Regions from separate parts of the Buttiauxella sp. AC038 genome, predicted to be linked through region 1. Evidence: predicted binding sites of a transcription regulator. Region 1 holds the regulator's gene; each other region holds the start of a gene.
What was found. Region 1 encodes PhoB, which activates phosphate uptake and scavenging genes when phosphate is short. Its sites were predicted from a motif close to CTGTCATAAAACTGNCNNAT; they were not measured.

Region 1 (7,480 bases):
AAGGAAGAAGCTACCGGCACCACCGAAGGTATGAGCAACATACGCATGCAGAATTGCGGCACCGTTCGCGTTTTGATCGCTAACCAGCGATGCGCTGTCAGAACCCAGGCGGAACAGTGCTAAGTAAATAAGCGTTAAGCCGATACCTGCAATCAGGCCAGCCCAGATGGTATAGCGCGTCAGTAAGCGAGATTCAGTAACGCCACGTGAACGCGCTGCGTTAACAATGACAATCCCAAAGACCAAAGATGCCAGCGTATCCATGGTCAGATAACCATTGACGAAGCCGTTAGAAAACGCCGCATGTTGGTACGCTTCAGTTGCGGTGCTGATACCACCAGCAGGCCACAGAATCGCACCGACTGACAACGCTAACAGCGCGACAATTTTTACCGGAGCCAGCACATGACCAACGGTATCCAACAATTTGCCCGGATACAAAGAGATGGCCATAACAATGGCAAAATAAACCAGGCTGTAGATAAACAGAGCAAGTTCACTGCTGCCAACCAGCGGCGCAATCCCCACTTCGAAGGAGACAGTCGCTGTACGAGGTGTCGCAAACAGTGGTCCAACGGCCAGATAACAAACGGTGGCCAACAGCACACCGGCACGGCGGCCGATTGGCGAGCTCAGGCTATCAATACCACCACCAACACGAGCGATAGCGACAATAGTCAGAACGGGCAGGCCAACTGCGGTGACCAGGAAGCCAAGGGAGGCAATCCAGACATGCTCACCAGCCTGTAAACCCACCATTGGCGGGAAAATGATATTGCCTGCTCCGACAAACAGCGCAAAGGTCATAAAGCCCAGTGCGAGGATGTCTCGAGATTTCAAATGATGAGTCATAAAATTTATACAGCCTGTGGATGTGTGGTGTTGAAAGTTTTGAAAATATTCAAATTTTTATACGGGTTAACTCGGCATAAAAGCGGCAATTGGTAGTTACGACAGCGGAAAATCCTTTCCTGGATCGGTGGAGAAGAATAGTTGTTTGAATTACCACTCAAATCCAGTCGGTCTACCAATTACAGGGGCGCAATTAAAACGCTTATAGCGTTTGAAGGCAAGAAGGGATCCAAAAACCAGATTGATATCCTTAAATTAGCCAGAAAGTTAGAGGATAAGTTTATCCATCAGAAAATATCATGGTCGTTTGTGCGGTCAAATTACAACCAATCGAGGATTATTGATTTACATCTGAGCAAAAAAAACACAGACCAGAAGACTGGCCTGTGGAAAGTTTTTTTGACACAGCCAGAGCAAGCTACTCTGGCTGAACCACTTTTTCGTTAACGATAAGACGCTCAGGCAGTACAAAGGAAAAGGTCGTTCCTTTACCCGGCTGGCTTTCAATATGAAGACGCGCATCATGATGGCTCAAGGCATGTTTCACTATCGCAAGCCCCAGCCCGCTGCCACCGGTTTGCCGTGAACGCGCTTTATCCACGCGGTAGAAACGCTCGGTCAGGCGTGGAATGTGTTCGGCTGAAATGCCCGGTCCCGTGTCCGCAACGCTAAAGCACGCCCCACCCGCAGCCCGTTTCCAGCTCACGGTAATATGTGTGCCATCTGGTGTATGGTTTACGGCGTTATAAACGAGGTTTGAAATCGCACTGCGCAATTGTTCTTCATTACCAAACACTTTTAAAGCCGGATCAATATCAAACTGTAACGTCTGTCTTTGCTGGCTGAGAGTTTGCGCTTCGCGCTCCACCACACGCAACATCAGTGGCACATCAATCTTTTCATTGAGCACCATCGCGGGTGCAGCTTCAATTTTTGACAACGTGAGAAGCTGCTTAACCAGCCCTTCCATACGCGAGGTTTGTTCGCGCATCGTGCCCAACGCTTTCTCGCGCAGCGGGCCTTCAAGGGTTTGATCCTGCATCATCTCCAGATAACCTTGCAGCACCGTTAACGGTGTACGCAGTTCATGGCTGACGTTGGCAAAGAAGTTGCGACGCGCCCCTTCAAGCTGGTGCATCTGAGTCACATCACGCGCCACCAGCAGCCACTGTTCGTCGCTATAAGGCATTACGCGAAATTCCAGATGGCGGCCATTATTGAGTACCAGTGTCAGCGGGCGAGCAAAATCTTTCTGCGACAAATAGCGGGTAAATTCAGGGTAACGCAGCAAGTTAAGGATGTTCTGCCCGTTATCATCCGGCCAGCGCAGTCCCAATAATTGTTGAGCAAGTCCATTACACCAAAAAATCGTCCCTTCTTCGGTGGTCAGTACGACCGCATCGGGCAATGATTCTGCACCGCTACGAAAGCGCTTAATCAAATTGCCTAATTCTTTTCGGCGCTTTTTATTACGCAGTTGCATCTGATGCAGGCCGTACAACAGCGGGTCCCAACTCCCCCGCCCCGGCGGAGGCGTCATGCTACGATCAACCCACAACCACCACGACAGACGTAGCAGATTCCAGAAATGCCAAACCAGCAGCCCAGTGACTGCCAGTAATAAAAACCAAGGTAAATGGCCAAAAATAAGGCCTAAAATGACGGCCGGTATACAACAGAGCACCAGCTCCAGTACCAGCCTTTTCCATGACAACCGTTCCAGCACGCGTCACTCTCCTGATAAGGAATTAAAAGCGGGTTGAGAACCGATAACCCGTACCGCGTACTGTTTGTACCATTCTGTCATGTCCACTATGTTCGAGCGCTTTGCGTAACCGACGAATATGTACGTCAACCGTTCGGTCTTCGACATAAACATTGGTGCCCCATACATGATTGAGCAATTGTTCACGGCTATACACCCGCTCCGGGTGTGTCATAAAGAAGTGCAGTAGCTTAAATTCTGTTGGCCCCATATCCAATGGGTTTTCCCCGGTCATCACGCGATGCGACGACGGGTCTAGAATCAGCCCCTGCATATCGATCACTTCTTCTACCGCCATCGGAGAGATACGGCGCATCACAGCTTTAATACGCGCCACCAACTCTTTCGGAGAAAACGGCTTAGTAATATAGTCATCGGCCCCGACTTCGAGACCTCGCACACGGTCTTCCTCTTCCCCACGCGCAGTCAGCATCATCACCGGTATATCACGCGTCATAGCTTCACGTTTCAGGTGCTTAATAAACTGAATACCGGAGCCGCCTGGCAGCATCCAGTCCAGCAGAATCAGATCGGGGAAAGGTTCGATAAGCAAGTTCACTGCACTGTCATAATCTTCCGCTTCAACTGGCTGAAAACCGTTTTGCTCAAGCACAAAACTGACCATCTCGCGGATTGGAGCTTCATCTTCTACGACCAGAATGCGTTTCGCCATGATTTGTCTTGTCCAGGGAATAATTATTGTTGTTTCAATGCGGTGCCATTATGCGTCAGATTTATGACAGATTTATGAAAAAAATGACTGTTCAGCAACCCATCAATTTCATTTATGACACAGAGACATATGCCGTTTTCGCCTTGCCCCTGCATCTTCAAGGGCGACGTGTATATAATCGGGACTTCATTTTTAAGCCACCGGACAGGTCATGCGCATAATTCACACATCAGACTGGCATCTTGGTCAAAATTTTTATACCAAAAGTCGCGGTCCTGAGCACCAGGCGTTTCTTGAATGGCTGCTCAAAGCTGCCGTTGAAAATGATGTGGATGCCATAATCGTTGCGGGTGATATTTTTGATACCGGCTCACCGCCAAGCTATGCGCGAGAACTGTATAACCGCTTTGTGGTGCAACTCCAGGCGACGGGATGCTCGCTCGTGGTGCTGGCAGGAAACCATGATTCAGTGGCGACGCTCAACGAATCCCGCGAGCTTATGGCCTGCCTGAATACATATGTGATTGCCAGTGCCCGCCATGATGCAAGCCAGCAAGCTATCCGGCTCAATACCAAAAGCGGCCAGGCGGGTGCGATTCTGTGCCCAATCCCGTTTTTGCGCCCACGCGATATTCAAAGCAGCCAGGCGGGGCTGTCCGGCCATGAAAAACAGCGTTCTTTAATGGAAGCCATTAGCGAACATTATCAGCAGTGTTATCGCGCAGCCTGCGATTTGCGCGCTGACGCGAAGCTGCCGATTATCGCCACCGGGCATTTAACGACCGTCGGCGTGACAAAAAGCGATGCAGTGCGTGACATCTATATTGGCACGCTTGATGCCTTCCCGGCGCAGCATTTCCCGAATGCCGATTACATAGCGCTTGGCCATATTCATCGTGCGCAATTAATTGGCGGCACCGAACATATCCGTTACAGCGGTTCACCTATTCCGCTAAGTTTTGACGAAACCGGCAAGACCAAGAGCGTTTATCTGGTTGAGTTTGCCGAGGGTAAACTTCATGAGGTCACCCCACTGACTGTTCCAGTTAGCCAGCCGTTAGCGGTTATCAAAGGCTCGCTGTCTGAAATTGAACAGCAACTAGAACAGTGGCGCGATGCCCCGGCAGAACCCAAAGTGTGGCTGGATATCGAAATCGCCACCGATGAATACCTGCATGATATGCAACGCCATATCCAGCAAATCACCGAAACGCTGCCAGTAGAAGTGGTGTTGCTGCGCCGTAGCCGTGAGCAGCGCGAACGCGTTATCGCCCAGCAGCATAAAGAAACCCTGAGTGAACTCACCGTTGAGGAAGTTTTTGAACGCCGCCTGGTTCAGGAAGAGACCACCGAGGAGCGTGCGCAGCGCTTGCGCACCCTGTTTGCTCAAACCGTTGCCAGTCTGCATGACACGGAGGAACAGGCATGAAAATCCTTAGCCTACGGTTAAAAAACCTCAACTCCCTGAAAGGGGAATGGAAAATTGATTTCACCAGCGAGCCTTTTGCCAGCAACGGATTGTTTGCTATAACCGGGCCAACTGGTGCGGGGAAAACCACGCTGCTCGATGCTATCTGCCTCGCGCTTTATCACAAGACGCCGCGCCTCAATACCGTCTCACAGTCGCAAAATGATCTGATGACTCGCGATACAGCCGAATGTCTGGCGGAAGTGGAGTTTGAAGTAAAAGGTGTTGCCTACCGCGCATTCTGGAGCCAGAACCGGGCACGCAACGCGGTAAACGGCAATCTACAAGCCCCGCGTGTGGAGCTGGCAGAAGTAGCCAGCGGCAAAATAGTCGCCGATAAGGTCAAAGATAAGCTCGAGATCACCGCCAAATTGACCGGGCTGGATTACGACCGCTTTACCCGTTCGATGATGCTATCCCAAGGGCAGTTCGCTGCCTTTTTAAATGCCGATGCCAATGACCGTGCCTCGCTGCTCGAAGAACTGACCGGCACTGAAATTTACGGCACCGTTTCTGCGGCAGTGTTCGAAAATCATAAAAATGTGCGCAGCCAACTTGAGAACCTGCAAGCCCAGGCTGCGGGTGTAGCGTTATTGAGCGAAGAGCAGCGCCAGCAGCTTGCTGAGAGTTTGCAGGCACTTACTACTGAAGAAAAAGTACAGCTTGCAGAACAACTTAAACTCCAGCAACACCAGCAGTGGCTCGGCCTGCTTTCACAGCTCACACAGAAGCATACACAGACCCAACAGGCCTTGAATGCTGCAACCCTCGCAATAACAGAGGCGGCACCGCAGTTAGAAAAACTCACCCGAGCGCAACCCGCAGAAAAACTGCGCCCGGACTGGAAACGGTTACAGGAATTACAAACCACTCTACAAGCCACGCGCATTAAAACTGAGGAAGTGAACACTCGCTTACTTCAGACAAAGGCACGCCGCCAGCAGACACGGCTCGCAGCAGCAAGCCAGGCTGCAAAACTGACTGAAGAGGATACTCAGCTTCAGGATTGGCTGAAAACCCACGGACATTTTCGCTTGTGGGGGGCAGAACTGGCAGGCTGGCGCATGGCTTTCAGCCAGCAACAGCGTGATGCCACTCAGCTACAAACTTTGCAACGAGATATCGATGCCAGCCAGAAAAAACTCGCTCTGCTGCCTGTCATTGAATTGTCTCTTAGCGCAGATGAAGTTAGTGCTCATTTACAGACGACGATTGCCGCGCGCCCTCAGCGCCAGAGGCTTGCAACGCTTCAACCGCAGCTCTCCTCATTACTCAAGCGCAAAGCTCTTCAGCAACAAGAGCTCGCCATTCTTGAGAAACAGATTACCGAAGGCGATGCGCAGCTGGTGCTTAAACGCCAGCAATATAAAGAACGCCGCCAACATGAGAGTGATTTGGAGAAAGTATGCGAATTGGAAAAACGCATTGTCAGCCTGGAAGCTGAACGCGCCCTTTTGCAACCTGAGCAACCTTGCCCACTGTGCGGCTCCACGCAACACCCGGCGGTCGCTGATTACCAGGCGATACAACCAGGTGAAAACCAGCAGCGCCTGGATAAATTAAAACTGGAAGTAGCAAGCCTTGCAGAAGCGGGCTTTGCGATGAAAGGCCAGCTTGATACACAGCGCAAACAACGTGAAAACCTGATTCATACCATCAAGACCCTGGATGAAGAAGAAAACGAGCTGCGCGCTCACTGGCAACAACTGTGCGCCAGCCTGCAATTGGTGCTGGCACCCGAAGATGATATTCAGCACTGGTTCGAAAGTGAGGAGCAGCGCGAACAGCAGCTGCATCAGCTTAGCCAGCGCATTGTGCTGGAAGAACAGCTAACTCAGGCGAAAGTCCAGCATCGTAAACTTGCCGATGAAATTGCAACCCAACGCGAAGCGCTGAACACAGCCCTGGAAAATGTTGGCCTGCAACATCCCGCTCACGGTGAAGAAAATAACTGGCTGGCGCAGCGACAGCAGGAATCGCAACTCTGGCAGCAACGCAGTGAACAGTTACCGCGTTTGCAGCAACAACTGGCAAGCCTTGAGGGTGTGTTAAATGCCTTTATTGACGATGGCACCGTGCCAGCGTTGCTATCCGAAAGCGAACAAATCGCAGCATTACAAAACTGGCACCAGCTGCACAGCGATTGCATTGCCCTGGAAAGCCAATGGCAAACACTGCAACAGCAACTGCAGCAAGAGGAAACTCGTGTTGCTCAGGCAAACGCGCAATTCCTAAGTGCGCTTGCCGCAAGTCCCTTTACCGACGTGGAATCATTCCAGGCGGCGTTGCTGGATGAAAATGAACGCCAGATGCTTGAGCAGAAAAAACAGCAGCTTGAGCAACAACACCAGCAGCAAACCGTGCTCTGCCAGCAGGCTGAGAAAGCGCTAGCGGAGCATACTGCTGCTCGCCCGCAAGCACTGGCGGAAGATACACAGCTGAGCGAGCTGCAAGAACAGTTAGCCCATTGCAACCAGCAGTTGCGCGAGAACACCACTCAGCAAGGCCAGATTCAGCAGCAATTGCGCCACGATGCTGAAAACCGCCAGCGCCAACAAGGGCTGATGCAGGCCATTGTAGAGTGCCAGCAGCAAGTTGAAGACTGGGGTTATCTCAACGCGCTGATTGGATCAAAAGAAGGCGATAAATTCCGTAAGTTTGCCCAAGGGCTGACGCTAGACAACCTGGTATGGCTTGCCAACAACCAGCTCAACCGACTACA
Region 2 (7,480 bases), 3.2 Mb from region 1:
GCTATAGTGACGCCCCTTTCGTAGCCTGGCACAGGTTAGCGAGAGGCAGGCGAGTTAACAGCAGGAAGGTGGCATGTCTGCACAACCAGTCGATATCCAAATTTTCGGTCGTTCATTGCGCGTGAATTGTCCGCCTGAACAACAGGATGCACTGAATCTTGCGGCCGAAGAGCTTAATCAGCGGTTGCAAGATTTAAAAGTTCGCACTAGAGTCACAAATACTGAGCAGTTAGTTTTCATCGCAGCACTGAACATTTGCTACGAACTGGCTCAGGAAAAATCGAAAACCCGCGACTACGCTTCCAATATGGAAGAACGTATTCGGATGTTACAGCAGACCATCGAACAAGCGTTGCTTGAGCAAGGTCGCATAACAGAAAGACAGGGTCCAAATTTTGAATAACACTTCACAGTTACCTATGGTAGAGTGACTTTGAAGACCAAATTTCTCTGAGATGTTTGCATGCGGGCCAGTCCCCTGAGCCGATATTTCATACCACAAGAGTGTGGTGATCCAGATTCTGTGAGCATGCTCGGTCCGTCCGAGAAGCCTGATGATTCTGACGCTGCACTCACCTTGAACCAAGGGTTCAAGGGTTACAGCCTGCGGCGGCATCTCGGAGATTCCCTCTTTCTACCAAATTAGTCATCACCATGACGAAAATTCAGCTAATCCCATCGCTTCGCTCAGAAATCCGACAACACATTCGGCAACGACGCCGTGCACTCACGCCAACTGAACAACACCATTTTGCTGAACTTGCCGCTGTGCGCATGCTTGCTTATGAGCCCATTGCGAAAGCTGCGACGGTCGCTGTGTTTTTGTCGTTTGACGGTGAGCTAGATACCACGCCACTGATACGCGCCTTATGGCACGCGGGAAAAACCGTTTACCTGCCCGTCCTGCATCCCTTTAGTAAAGGCAATTTGCTGTTCCTGCGTTATGCCGAGGATAGCCATCTGGTGATGAATCGTCTGAAAATCCTTGAGCCTAAACTTGATGTGCGTGACGTGCTGCCGCTAGATAAACTGGATGTGCTGATTACGCCGCTGGTCGCGTTCGACGAACAAGGGCAGAGGCTGGGAATGGGTGGCGGCTTTTACGACCGTACGTTGCAGAACTGGCAGCAGCATGGCTTGTGGCCAGTTGGGCTGGCACACGATTGCCAGCACGTTCCGGTGTTACCTGCGCAAGAGTGGGATATCCCGCTGCCTGCGGTGGTCACGCCATCGCGTATCTGGCAGTGGTAAACTCAGGCTACACGCAGTTTCAGTAACTGCTTTGTGTGCCAGTATTGCAGTATCAAAACCGTAAACAACGCACCGAGAAGCGCACAAAACATATCTGATTGCGTGTCCCAGACATCGCCCTGCGTACCCAAAAACTCATCTGCACCCTGCCCTAATGACAACGCCGCCGCCCATTCAATGAGTTCATACAATGCACCGATGGCGAGCGCTACGCAGCAGACCAGAAACGCGACCATTTTACGCCCACGGACATAGCCACCACGAATCAGGATTTCCCGTGCAGCTAGAGCCGGAACCAGTCCCTGGAAGAAATGGCCGAGTTTGTCATACGGGTTGCGGCTCAGGCCGAACCATTCCTGCACATCAAAGCCAATGGGTACTTTCGCGTAGGTATACAAACCGCCGACCATCAAAATAATGGCGTGGAAGAAAATCAGCGTATACAGCAGCGGAGTCAGCGGGTAGCGAGCGTGAGTCGCTAAAAGCAGAGGGACGAGAATAATGACCGGCGTGACTTCCATCAGCCAGGTAAGCCTGTCTGCGGTGCTAAGGCCCGTATAGATGAGAATCAACAGCAGTATAAAGGCACCGGATTTTAAGAATGTACTGGTCATGTTGTTTCGCCGCCTGGCTAAAAGCGTAACTATCCGTGGGACAGGCTAAAAAAACAACTTAGGAAAAGGACTTTAAGAAAAAACAGGAGCCCATGCAGGCTCCCGTAGATTTGAGATTAGTAAAGCAGACGAGCGCGAATAGTGCCTGGAATCGCCTTCATAGATTTCAGTGCAGCTTCAGCAACATCTTCTTCAGCGTCCACATCTATCACCACATAACCCATTTGCGGCGTTGTTTGCAGGTACTGAGCGGCGATGTTGATGCCCTGGTCGGCAAAAATCTGGTTAAGCGCGGTCAAAATCCCCGGGCGGTTTTCGTGAATGTGCAGTAAACGGCTGGTGCTTCCACCGTGCAATGGCAGGGAAACCTCAGGGAAGTTCACGGCAGACAATGTGGAACCGTTGTCAGAGTATTTCGCCAGCTTGCCAGCCACTTCCAGACCGATGTTTTCCTGCGCTTCCTGAGTAGAACCGCCGATGTGCGGAGTCAGGATCACGTTATCAAATTCACACAGTGGTGAGTTAAACGGATCGCTGTTCGTCGCAGGCTCAGTTGGGAACACATCGATTGCCGCGCCAGACAGATGCTTACGTGCTAAAGCATCACACAGGGCAGGAATATCCACCACAGTGCCACGTGCGTCATTGATAAGCAGCGCGCCTGGTTTCATTAATGCCAGTTCATTGGCACCAATCATATTTTTGGTGGAGGCGTTTTCAGGCACATGCAGGCTGACTACGTCGCTCATATTGAGCAAATCAGACAAGTGCTGCACCTGAGTGGCATTGCCTAACGGCAGTTTGTTTTCGATATCGTAGAAGAAGACGTTCATGCCAAGCGCTTCAGCCAAAATACCCAACTGAGTCCCGATATGGCCGTAACCAATGATACCGAGTTTCTTGCCGCGCGCTTCATAAGAACCCACAGCCACTTTATTCCACACACCACGATGTGCTTTAGCATTAGCTTCTGGCACACCACGAATCAGCAGCAACAGTTGGCCAATAACCAGTTCAGCAACAGAACGCGTGTTGGAGAACGGAGCATTAAACACTGGCACGCCGCGTTTAGCCGCAGCATTCAGGTCAACCTGGTTAGTACCGATGCAGAAACAACCCACCGCCACCAGCTTTTCAGCAGCAGCCAGAACATCTTCAGTTAAGTTAGTGCGGGAACGCAGACCAATGAAATGCGCATCACGGATCGACTCTTTCAGGGCTTCGCTGTCCAGCGCGCCTTTATGGTATTCGATGTTGGTATAGCCTGCTGCGCGAAGGTTATCCACGGCTTTCTGGTGTACGCCTTCCACCAGCAGGAATTTAATCTTGTCTTTATCCAGTGATACTTTTGCCATTTCCCGACCCTATTTTTAGAACTGATGTTGTGCTGTGTGATAAGACACCCTTCTGCCAAAATATCAAAAATTACGGGCGGGGCAATATAAACGATTGCGCAGGCATCTCGTCAGAAAAGGAATAAGGCGTATAGGGCAGCAGAAAATGCTAATCAGGGAAGATAACCAGGAATGAAAAGTAGACAGTTGTTAATAATGTGACATATGTCACCAAATTTAGCGTTAGATTATTTTGTCATTTTTTATTCATTTTAAGGGGCGCTACTGCGCCCCGGTCATATCATTTCACAATGGTTTTCACGCCATCGGCAGTACCAATCAACGCCACATCCGCACCACGGTTAGCAAACAGGCCAACCGTCACGACACCAGGGATGCCGTTAATCGCATTTTCCAGTGCGATTGGCTCGGCAATGCTCAGGCCATAAACATCAAGAATGATGTTGCCGTTATCGGTCACCACACCCTGGCGGTATTCAGGGCGGCCGCCCAGTTTGACCAGTTGGCGAGCCACACAACTACGCGCCATTGGAATCACTTCAACTGGCAGCGGGAAATTACCGAGTATACCCACCTGCTTAGACGCATCAGCGATACAGATAAACTTTTCCGCCACAGACGCGATGATTTTTTCACGGGTCAGAGCGGCGCCACCGCCTTTGATCATTTGCATCTGGCCGTTGATCTCATCTGCGCCATCAACGTAGATGCCCAGTGAGTCAACTTCGTTAAGATCAAAAACAGTTATACCAAGGCTTTTCAGTTTGGCGGTGGAAGCGTCGGAGCTTGAAACAGCACCATCAATCTGATGTTTGATAGTCCCGAGAGCATCAATAAAGTGTGCGGCCGTTGAGCCGGTACCCACACCAACGATCGTGCCTGGTTGCACGTATTGTAATGCTGCCCAGCCGACTGCTTTTTTCAGTTCATCCTGCGTCATGGTTTTTTGCCTGTGTGCTATGAAAACTGACGCGCATTATAGTGCAAGAGCCATGAGATTGTCCCCGTGAATGGCTGAACTCATCCGATCTTTGTGGTTTTGGTCTGGATCGAGTGCAAATTTATGTCATAGTGCTGGGATAACAAAAACAGGAGTCAGCTAACAACAATGAAACGCCCGGACTATAGAACACTACAGGCGCTGGATGCAGTTATTCGTGAACGTGGTTTTGAGCGTGCGGCACAAAAGCTCTGCATCACTCAATCAGCCGTTTCACAACGTATCAAGCAACTGGAAAATATGTTCGGCCAGCCATTGTTAGTGCGCACCGTGCCTCCTCGTCCAACCGAACAAGGACAAAAGCTATTGGCGTTATTGCGCCAGGTGGAATTGCTTGAAGAAGAGTGGTTGGGCGATGAGCAAACTGGTTCCACACCACTCCTTCTGTCTCTTGCGGTCAACGCCGACAGTCTGGCTACCTGGCTGCTGCCAGCGCTCGCGCCTGTGCTTGCCGACTCCCCTATCCGCCTGAATCTTCAGGTGGAAGATGAAACCCGAACACAAGAACGCCTGCGTCGTGGTGAAGTAGTCGGTGCGGTGTCCATTCAGCCACAGCCGCTGCCAAGCTGCCTGGTCGACAGACTGGGTGCGTTGGATTATTTGTTTGTCGGTTCAAAAGATTTTGCCGCGCGCTATTTCCCGAACGGCGTCACGCGTTCTGCCCTGCTAAAAGCCCCTGCTGTCGCGTTTGACCATCTCGACGATATGCACCAGGCGTTCTTGCAGCAAAACTTCGATTTGTCACCGGGCAGCGTACCGTGCCATATCGTTAACTCGTCAGAAGCCTTTGTGCAACTGGCTCGCCAGGGCACCACATGCTGCATGATTCCGCATCTGCAAATCGAAAGAGAGATTAATAGCGGTGAGCTGATTGACCTGACGCCAGGCCTGATGCAACGCCGTATGCTGTACTGGCACCGTTTTGCACCGGAAAGCCGCATGATGCGCAACGTTACCGACGCACTGCTGGAATACGGGCATAAAGTTCTACGACAGGACGCAGAATAGAAGAAGGCCGCTAATATTTAGCGGCCTTCTTGTTTTGTCGGATGACGATAACGCTTATCCGACCTACATTTTTGCAGTTTTACAGGGTGGATAAGCGCAAGCGCCATTCACCATTTATTGTGCAGACTGCTCGCTCTTAGCGCGTTCCAGCTCAAACACCACATCAACCTGGTCATCAAACTGAATAGTTTGCTGGTCGTAGGTATCCTGGGCTGAAACCGGCGCAGCCGCGTCAGCTTTCATCATCCGCACCATCGGCGCTGGTTGGTAGTTAGAGACATGGTAACGCACGCTATAAACTGGGCCCAACTTGCTGCTAAAGCCTTCGGCCAGCAGTTTAGCCTGGCGAACGGCATCGTCGATAGCGGCTTTACGCGCTTTGTCTTTGTATGATTCCGGGTTCGCAACACCCAGAGAAACAGAACGAATTTCGTTAAGACCTGCTTTTAATGCGCCATCAAGCAACTCGTTCATTTTGTCGAGTTTACGCAGCGTGACATCCACCTGACGCACGGCAATGTAGCCTTTAAGCTGCGTTTTACCATCCTTCAGATATTCATATTCTGGTTGAGTACGAAGATTGGCAGCATTGATGTCTTTCTTCTCGATGCCACTTTGCTGCAAGAATGTCAGGTATTGTGCAACACGATCGTCAGCTTGTTTTTTAGCTGATGCAGCATCTTTGGCTGATACATTGACTTCGATTGCGAGCTTAGCAATGTCAGGAACAGCATCCACGCTAGCGGTGCCGGATGTCACAACATGTGGGCCATTTGGCAACTCGTCGGCCAACGCCGGAACCGAACCTAATCCCACTAAAGCGGCTAATGCCAGGGTTTTAAACTTCACTGTAATTCCTCCATGCTACATTCCACTGTCATTACACCCGCAAAATACACGGACGTCTGGCAGCAAGCTTAGCCTGGAATGGTAACTTGTCTATCGGATTTACACCCAAAATAATTCGAGTTGCAGGCAGGCGGCGACGCAGTGAATCCCCAGGAGCTTACTCAAGTAAGTGACTGGGGTGAGCGAGGAAAGCCAACGCACATGCAACTTGAAGTATGACGGGTGATGGCTAATTACCCTATCAGGGAAGCGATATGGCGAACCCCATCTGACGCAAGTTGCAACGCGATAACCCACATCACCACGCCCACTACGCCATTGATAATCCGCTGAGCTTTCGCGGTGCGCAGACGTGGCGCAAGCCAGGCTGCGAGAAGAGCCAGACCATAAAACCATAGGATAGACGCACTCACGGTACCTAATGCAAACCAGCGCTTCGGTTCATCAGCCAGTTGCCCACCGAGACTCCCCAGTACAACAAAAGTATCCAGATAAACATGCGGATTAAGCCAGGTTACCGCCAGCACGGTGGCGATAATTTTCCAGCGCCCCTGCTTCATCACTTCTGCTGAAGCCAGTTCTACGCTGCTACTCATCGCGGTACGCAATGCGCCCCAGCCATACCACAAGAGGAATGCCACACCGCCCCACGTCACGATCGCCAGCAGCCATGGTGACTGCATCAGCAGCGCACTACCTCCAAAAACCCCACCGCAAATCAGCAGCACATCGCTTAAGGCGCAAAGCGAGGCGATCATCAGATGATACTGGCGGCGAATACCCTGGTTCATCACAAACGCATTTTGTGGGCCGAGCGGCAAGATTAACGCAGCGCCTAATGTAAGGCCTTGAAAAAAGTAAGATAACACGATGATTCACTCTTTAATGTTTAGCAATTAAAGAGGAGTTTAATTGGGAATAATTATTAGAGGAAATGGATAATTTTAATGGTTTATAAGTATTGCTAATGGAGAATAGGCCAGCCGAAACTGGCCCCAGAAAATCACGCTTACGCAGCTTCTTTCACTCGTTTGAAATTCACATCCATTTGCGGATAAGGGAAGCTGATTCCCTGCGCATCAAACTCACGCTTAACGCGTTCCAGCACATCCCAATAGACGTTTTGGAGGTCGCCGCTGTTGCTCCAGGCACGCACCACAAAGTTAATGGCTGACGGCCCAAGCTCATTGAGGCGCACGGTGATGTCGCGGTCTTTCAGCACGCGCTCATCGCTGTTGATGATATCTGTCAGGATTTGCTTAACCTTGTCGATATCCGAATCGTACGCCACGCTGATGATAAATTCGTTGCGGCGCACCGGTTCGCGGGAGAAGTTAATAATATTGCCGGCGATGATTTTACCGTTAGGCACCACAACGATTTTCCCGTCCACAGTGCGCAAA
Region 3 (7,480 bases), 270 kb from region 1:
ATGGCCTGCCAGCGCTTCATCCACGCTGTTATCAATGACTTCCTGGCCCAAATGGTTTGGACGGGTGGTGTCGGTGTACATCCCGGGGCGACGGCGAACAGGCTCAAGCCCGGTGAGTACCTCAATGGCATCGGCGTTATAACTGGATTGCGTCATGGTTTATTCGTTCAGATAGCGAAACAAGAATCCGACATCAGGCCTTAGTGCAGGCCAAGAAAGTCGACGATCTGTGTGAAATAATCTTCGAAGCCTACAAAGGCGTGATTGCCACCGGATTCTACCGTCTGGCGACAGGGGGTGTAGTACGTAACCGCCTGGCGATAATCAAGCACTTCGTCGCCCGTCTGTTGTAACAGCCAGATGAGATCTGGCGAATCTAACGGGTCAACTTGCATGACTTTAAGATCGTAAATATGGCGAGACTCTAGCACATATTGCTGCCCGGTGTAGGGGTTCTCGTTGGTGCCGAGATAATCCACCAGCAATTCAAAAGGCCGGACTGCGGGGTTTACCACTACTGCTGGGAGCGTAAAACATTGCGACAGCCAGGTGGCGTAATAGCCGCCTAAAGACGAGCCAACTACACCTAACGGTTCGCCACCATGCTCCAGCACCAACGACTCCAGCAACTCTGCCGCATCGGCAGGATACGGTGGAAGTTCCGGTACAATCATATTGATATGCGGATGGTTCTGCGCAAGCCACGCTTTGAAACTGGTGGCCTTGGCTGAACGCGGCGAACTGTTGAAGCCGTGTAAGTAAAGTAGCGTTGACATCAATAACCTTCTGACGCGGTATCAGGGTTAAATACCGCACCCTTCAGCCGGCAAACCTCCGTGGTCACCTCACCGTTTGGATGAAGTTCCAACCAACGCCAACCCGGCTCGATGGTATCGAGTGTGAAGTTGGAGCAGTGAGGTTTGAATTGCACGCAAGTCGAAGGTGTTGCCAGCATGCGCCGACCATTCCAGTCGAGATCTAACTCCTGATGAATATGCCCACACACCAGAGTTTTCACTTTTGGGAATTTTTGCAGTACGTTATCAAGCTCAGCGGCATTGCGCAGGCTATGTTGGTCCAGCCAACTACAGCCCGCAGGGACTGGGTGATGATGTAACAGCAATAGAGTATGGCGTTCAGGCGCACCGGAGAGCTTGCGCTCCAGCCAGTCGAGCTGATAGTCACTCAATTCACCATGTGGAACACCAAACACCTGGCTGTCCAGCAACAAAATTTGCCAGCTATCACCTAAGAAAACTTGTTTAGCCGGGGAAATTCCTGCTTCCAGCAACGAGCTGAACATCGCCGGTTGGAAATCGTGGTTACCAGGGAGCCAAACGCAGGGCGCAGGAATCTCCGCGATGCCTTCAACAAAGTGTTGGTAGGCTTGCGCACTGTGATCCTGGGCCAAATCCCCAGTTGCAACGATAAGGTCATAATGACGCTGCTCAGCGAGGATGGCGTCAATAACAGCCTGATAACTCATCCAGGTATTGATACCAAGCAGCGTTTCGTTCTTTCCAGAGAACAGGTGGGTATCTGTAATTTGCAAGATCCTGATCTGGCCCCCACCGGCCACAGGAAGATTTAACAGGCTTTCCAAATGGTGTCCTTAGGTTTCACCCTCACTAACAAACCGGAACCGCCATCGCTCCATGCGCCAAACAATAACGCAGCCAATCGGCTAGAAACTGGTTAATTTGATGCTTTTCGTCGCGTTGATGCAACTTTTTATTAGGATAATCATAACGCGCTTTGAAGCGAAAGATCTGCTGACTTGAACACACTTCCGCGACCATCGCGTCATGATATAGCCTCACCGACATCGATGGTAGGCTCCAGTAGCTCACCGCTGGGGCCGTTTGTTCGATCTGCACAAGAGTTGTATAACGTGTCGACTCAAGAATAATGAGTCGATATTGGGCGCTACTGACCTGATAAGTGACTTTTTCACCTACCTCATCATTACGAGGAAGCAGGCGTCGTAGTTGCGCGAAATTGGTTTCGCACAGGCGCATCATTTCCGGGAAGTCAGGTGTGTAGCGCTTCATGTTTAATTGTTCCACTCGGCTCTTAATTTCTCATGATGCAATTGCAGCCAAAGCAGTGCGATGACTGAAGCTGCGTTGTCGATTTTCCCTTCTTCTACTAACTGATAAGCCTGTTCCCGGCTCACGACATGAACACGAATATCTTCGTTTTCATCTGCCAGACCATGTATACCCTGCGCGTTCGAAGCATCAACTTCTCCCACAAGGATAGATAAACGCTCGCTGGTCCCACCCGGACTTGCCAGGTAGTTGATAACCGGTTTAGTTCGACCCACAACCAAACCTGCTTCTTCGACGGCTTCACGGCGTGCAACGTCTTCGACGCTTTCACCTTCTTCAATCATTCCTGCAACCAATTCGAGCAACCACGGGCTTTCGCTGGTGTCATAGGCAGCAATCCGAATCTGCTCTATCAATACAACTTCGTCTCGCACAGGGTCATAGGGTAGCAGTACTGCAGCGTGCCCGCGTTCTAAAATTTCACGCCGAACCTCACCACTCATTTCGCCATTAAACAGGCGATGGCGGAAGCGATAAAGATCTAGCGAAAAAAAACCGCTATAAAGCGTTTCCCGTGCAATAATTTCAACATCGTTTTTACCTAACGTGACAAGTTGATCTTTTTGCTTAGTCATATTGGTTTCCTGATATTTTTATGGTCATGAAATGTGCGAATTCAAGTTGGTATGACTGCCGTTTCATTTCCTATGTGGTAGATTGATGAAAATTAAGGGCAGATGGCACATTACGCCAAGCTTCCCAGCTGGCAGACTCTGCTAGAATCGGCGATCATTTTCGGCTCTTGTCAGCGCTAACAAACAATTTCTGCTTCACAACAAGGAATGCAAATGAAGAAACTGCTCCCAATTCTTATCGGTCTGAGCCTAACGGGTTTCAGTGCCATGAGCCAGGCAGAAAACCTGATGCAGGTTTATCAGCAGGCACGTTTAAGCAACCCGGACTTACGTAAATCCGCTGCTGACCGTGATGCCGCATTCGAAAAAATCAACGAAGCAAGAAGCCCATTACTGCCACAGCTCGGCCTTGGTGCTGATTATGAATACAGCAATGGCTTCCGTGATTCGAATGGCATCGACTCCAATACGACCAGTGCCTCTTTGCAATTAACGCAAACTATTTTTGATATGTCGAAATGGCGTGCGCTTACCCTGCAAGAAAAATCTGCCGGTATCCAGGATGTTACTTATCAAACTGACCAGCAAACGCTGATCCTGAATACAGCGACTGCCTATTTCAATGTGTTGAGTGCCATTGACGCCCTCTCCTACACAGAAGCACAGAAACAGGCTATTTATCGCCAGTTAGATCAAACTACTCAGCGCTTTAACGTAGGCCTGGTAGCCATCACAGACGTTCAGAACGCCCGTGCACAATACGATAACGTATTAGCGAACGAAGTGACTGCACGGAATAATCTGGATAACGCGGTAGAAACGCTGCGCCAGGTCACTGGTAACTACTATCCGTCTCTGGCTTCGCTGAACGTTGATGGCTTCAAAACCAACAAGCCTGACGCGGTGAATAATCTGCTGAAAGAAGCAGAAAAGCGTAACCTGGCATTGTTACAGGCACGTCTGTCTCAGGACTTAGCACGCGAGCAAATTCGTTACGCTGAAACTGGCCATATGCCAACCGTGGGCTTAACCGCTTCGACAGGTGTTTCTGACACTGACTACAGCGGCTCTAAAACCACTAGCCAAGCGTATAGTGACCAAGGTGTAGGCCAGAATAAAATCGGTCTGAATTTCTCTCTGCCACTGTATAGCGGCGGTTCTGTAACTTCTCAGGTGAAACAAGCGCAATACAACTTTGTAGGCGCAAGTGAGCAACTGGAAAGCGCACATCGTAGCGTGGTGCAAACAGTTCGTTCTTCGTTTAACAACGTTAACGCCTCTATCAGTACCATCAACGCCTATAAACAAGCTGTTGTCTCTGCCCAAAGCTCTTTAGATGCAATGGAAGCAGGCTATTCCGTGGGTACACGTACCATCGTTGATGTGTTGGATGCGACGACTACGCTGTATAACGCAAAACAACAGCTCTCTAGTGCTCGTTATAACTACCTGATCAACCAGCTGAATATTAAATCAGCTCTGGGTACGCTTAACGAACAAGATTTGATTGCGTTGAACGGCACATTAGGCAAACCAGTACCAACTACTGCCGAAAGTGTCGCGCCAGAAACGCCAGACCAGAACGCTCGTGCAGATGGTTACTCAGCTGATACAGCAGCAACCACTGAGACGGCAACACCAGCAAAAGCCACTCCGGTCTCTGCAACAAACAAAAAATCAGCTAACCCATTCGGTAACTGATCGGGTATTTCGGGGGCATGACAACATGCCCCCGTCACAACTTACGCAGCCGAACGTAAGGCAAAGTAAAGATCTCCCTCCAAACAGCCGTCATCGCTTTAATTTCAACCATTCATCCCCTATTCTAAACGCAATATTAGCTTCATTCCTTTGGGCTCAGGACAGAACAATGAAACGGACAAAAATCATAAATCACGCATCGTTCCGCAAAAGCTGGAACGCCCGCCATTTAACGCCGGTCGCACTGGCGGTTACCGCTGTGTTTATGCTTGCCGGTTGCGAACAAAATGACGAAACAGTTTCCATGTATCAAAACGCGGATGACTGCTCGCAGGCCAACCCTGGTAAAAGTGCTGAATGTACTACTGCCTTTAACAACGCGCTGAAAGAAGCAGAACGTACCGCACCGAAATACGCTTCGCGCGAAGAATGTATTGCTGAGTTTGGTGAAGGCCAATGTCAGCAAGCCCCTGCACAAGCCAGCATGGCAGGTGAACAAGCACAGGCTCAGCCACAACAAAGTGGCAGCTTCTGGATGCCGCTGATGGCGGGCTACATGATGGGTCGTCTGATGGGCGGCGGAGCGGGCTTCGCGCAGCAACCATTGTTTAGTTCTAAAAATCCAGCGAGCCCGGCTTACGGTAAATATGCGGATGCCACCGGCAAAAGCTATGGTGCAGCCACACCAGGCCGTACGGCTACAGTTCCAAAAACAGCCATGGCGCCAAAACCTGCAACCACAAGCACTGTAACTCGTGGCGGTTTCGGTGACTCAGTCGCCAAACAATCAACTATGCAGCGCAGCAACAGCGCAACAGGTTCTTCTCGCTCCATGGGTGGCTAAGAAATTATGGAAAGAATTGCGATTACTGAGCGCCCGGACTGGCGCGAGAAAGCCACTGAATACGGTTTTAACTTTCACACCATGTATGGCGAGCCGTACTGGTGTGAAGACGCATATTACAAACTAACGCTCCCTCAAGTTGAACGCCTGGAAGAAGTCACCGCTGAACTGCACCAGATGTGCCTGAAAGTTGTGGACAAAGTAGTGAGTAGCGATGAGCTGCTGGCTAAGTTCCGCATTCCTAAGCACACCTGGGAATTTGTACGTCAGTCCTGGCGCACTCAGCAGCCGTCTCTTTACTCACGCCTGGATATCGCGTGGGATGGGATTGGTGAACCTAAGCTTCTGGAAAACAATGCCGATACGCCAACGTCTTTATACGAAGCGGCATTCTTCCAGTGGATCTGGCTTGAAGACCAGGTTCAGGCTGGGAATTTGCCTGCGGGAAGCGATCAATTCAACAGCCTGCAAGAGAAGATCATTGAGCGTTTTGCTGAATTAAAACAGCAACACGGTTTCAACCTGGTGCATTTTGCCTGCTGCCAGGACACTGTAGAAGATCGCGGTACTGTCCAGTATTTGCAAGATTGTGCAGCCGAAGCTGAAGTGGCGAGCGAATTTGTTTACATGGAAGAAATTGGTCTGGGTGAGAAAGGCCAGTTCACGGATGTGCAGGATCAGGTTATCAGTAACCTGTTCAAGCTCTATCCGTGGGAATTCATGCTGCGTGAAATGTTCTCCACCAAACTCGAAGATGCTGGCGTTCGCTGGCTGGAACCTGCCTGGAAGAGCATTATCTCCAACAAAGCGTTGCTGCCAATGCTGTGGGAAATGTTCCCGAATCATCCAAACTTGCTGCCTGCTTATTTCGCTGAAGATAACTATCCGGCGATGGATAAGTACGTTGTGAAGCCCATCTTCTCCCGCGAAGGTGCGAATGTGAAGATCATCGAAAACGGCGAAGAAATTGCCCGTGTTGATGGCCCTTACGGAGATGAAGGCATGATCGTGCAGGAGTTCTATCAGTTGCCAAAATTTGGTGACAGTTATGTGCTGATCGGCAGCTGGCTTATCAACGATCAACCTGCGGGTATTGGTATTCGTGAAGATCGCGAGCTGATCACTCAGGATCTTTCGCGCTTCTATCCGCATGTGTTTGTAGAGTAACAATAAAAAGGTTTAGATTTTCGCCTTCGTAGGTCGGATTAGCGTAAGCGACATCCGACATAAATTGGTGGATGTCGCTTACGCTAATCCACCCTACAAAACCCGTTTATCTACCTTTGCAAGCAATCTGAGGCGCGAAATTCGCGCCTTTTTTTATCCGATAACAACAGAAAGCATACTCAACGATCCCATCTCAATACCGTCTGTCGGCAGCGTAATTGGCTCTTTGCCATCCCATGCCCCGAGAACATACAACAACGGCAGGTAGTGATCCGCTGTTGGATTAGATAGCGATCCGCCTTCATGCTCCAGGTAATTCACAAGAGGGTGTTCGGCTACCGGCCCAAGCCAGGTGAGATTGTCTTTCACATATTGGTTAAATGACTCAGCCCATGGATATGGCGTGTTTTCACCGTGCCAGCGCGCAGTTCTCAGGTTATGAACCACGTTACCACTGGCAATCAGCATGATGCCCTGATCGCGCAATGTCGCCAGCTTGCGGCCAATCTCAAAATGCCATGCCGCCGGTTTAGTGCTGTCGATACTGAGCTGTACCATTGGAATATCGGCATTCGGGTACATCTTAATAAGCACGCCCCAGGAGCCGTGATCAAATCCCCAGGCTTCTTTGTCTTGCATCACCGGAACGGGTGCCAGAAGGTCAACTAACTGTTGTGCAAGCGCAGGGGAACCCGGTGCCGGGTAATGGGTATCGTACAAGGCCTGTGGGAAACCACCGAAATCATGGATAGTTTTTGGCGTTTCCATTGCCGTAACACCCGTGCCTTTAGTGAACCAGTGCGCAGATACCACCACAATTGCTTTTGGACGCGGTAAGGTCTCTCCCAAATGGCGCCAGGCCTGGGTATATTGGTTATCTTCCAGCACGTTCATTGGGCTACCGTGTCCTAGGAACAGCGCAGGCATTCGTTGAGTTTTCATGGTGGTGTCCTTTAATCAGGTCATTCAGTTTATAAACACCACAGTACGCGCTTTTGTGTTTTGAAGAACTTAGATAAGCATGATGAAGATCTTCAGGAAATTTGAATGTAAGCGATGTGTAAAGCTTCTCAACTGGCTCT

Region 2: serA (phosphoglycerate dehydrogenase) is a predicted target of PhoB. The motif match lies at 3,407-3,426, and genes of this name have one in related genera.
Region 3: nudF (ADP-ribose diphosphatase) is a predicted target of PhoB. The motif match lies at 2,759-2,778, and genes of this name have one in related genera.

What each region holds. Positions count from the first base shown of each region.
Region 1 is NZ_CEEDCQ010000001.1:3,980,396-3,987,875, forward strand. It holds gene brnQ (branched-chain amino acid transporter carrier protein BrnQ) at 1-852, opposite strand, end outside; gene phoR (phosphate regulon sensor histidine kinase PhoR) at 1,271-2,578, opposite strand; gene phoB (phosphate response regulator transcription factor PhoB) at 2,601-3,290, opposite strand; gene sbcD (exonuclease subunit SbcD) at 3,502-4,719, shown strand; gene sbcC (exonuclease subunit SbcC) at 4,716-7,480, shown strand, end outside.
Region 2 is NZ_CEEDCQ010000001.1:798,160-805,639, reverse strand. It holds gene zapA (cell division protein ZapA) at 74-403, shown strand; RNA gene ssrS (6S RNA) at 445-628, shown strand; gene AC0IXI_RS03875 (5-formyltetrahydrofolate cyclo-ligase) at 655-1,251, shown strand; gene AC0IXI_RS03870 (DUF2238 domain-containing protein) at 1,254-1,865, opposite strand; gene serA (phosphoglycerate dehydrogenase) at 1,982-3,220, opposite strand; gene rpiA (ribose-5-phosphate isomerase RpiA) at 3,501-4,160, opposite strand; gene argP (DNA-binding transcriptional regulator ArgP) at 4,329-5,228, shown strand; gene AC0IXI_RS03850 (oxidative stress defense protein) at 5,343-6,077, opposite strand; gene argO (arginine exporter ArgO) at 6,311-6,946, opposite strand; gene mscS (small-conductance mechanosensitive channel MscS) at 7,087-7,480, opposite strand, start outside.
Region 3 is NZ_CEEDCQ010000001.1:4,253,545-4,261,024, forward strand. It holds gene parE (DNA topoisomerase IV subunit B) at 1-156, opposite strand, end outside; gene yqiA (esterase YqiA) at 201-776, opposite strand; gene cpdA (3',5'-cyclic-AMP phosphodiesterase) at 776-1,603, opposite strand; gene AC0IXI_RS20155 (DUF1249 family protein) at 1,629-2,051, opposite strand; gene nudF (ADP-ribose diphosphatase) at 2,054-2,686, opposite strand; gene tolC (outer membrane channel protein TolC) at 2,894-4,387, shown strand; gene AC0IXI_RS20170 (DUF1190 family protein) at 4,557-5,231, shown strand; gene AC0IXI_RS20175 (glutathionylspermidine synthase family protein) at 5,238-6,398, shown strand; gene ygiD (4,5-DOPA-extradiol-dioxygenase) at 6,552-7,340, opposite strand.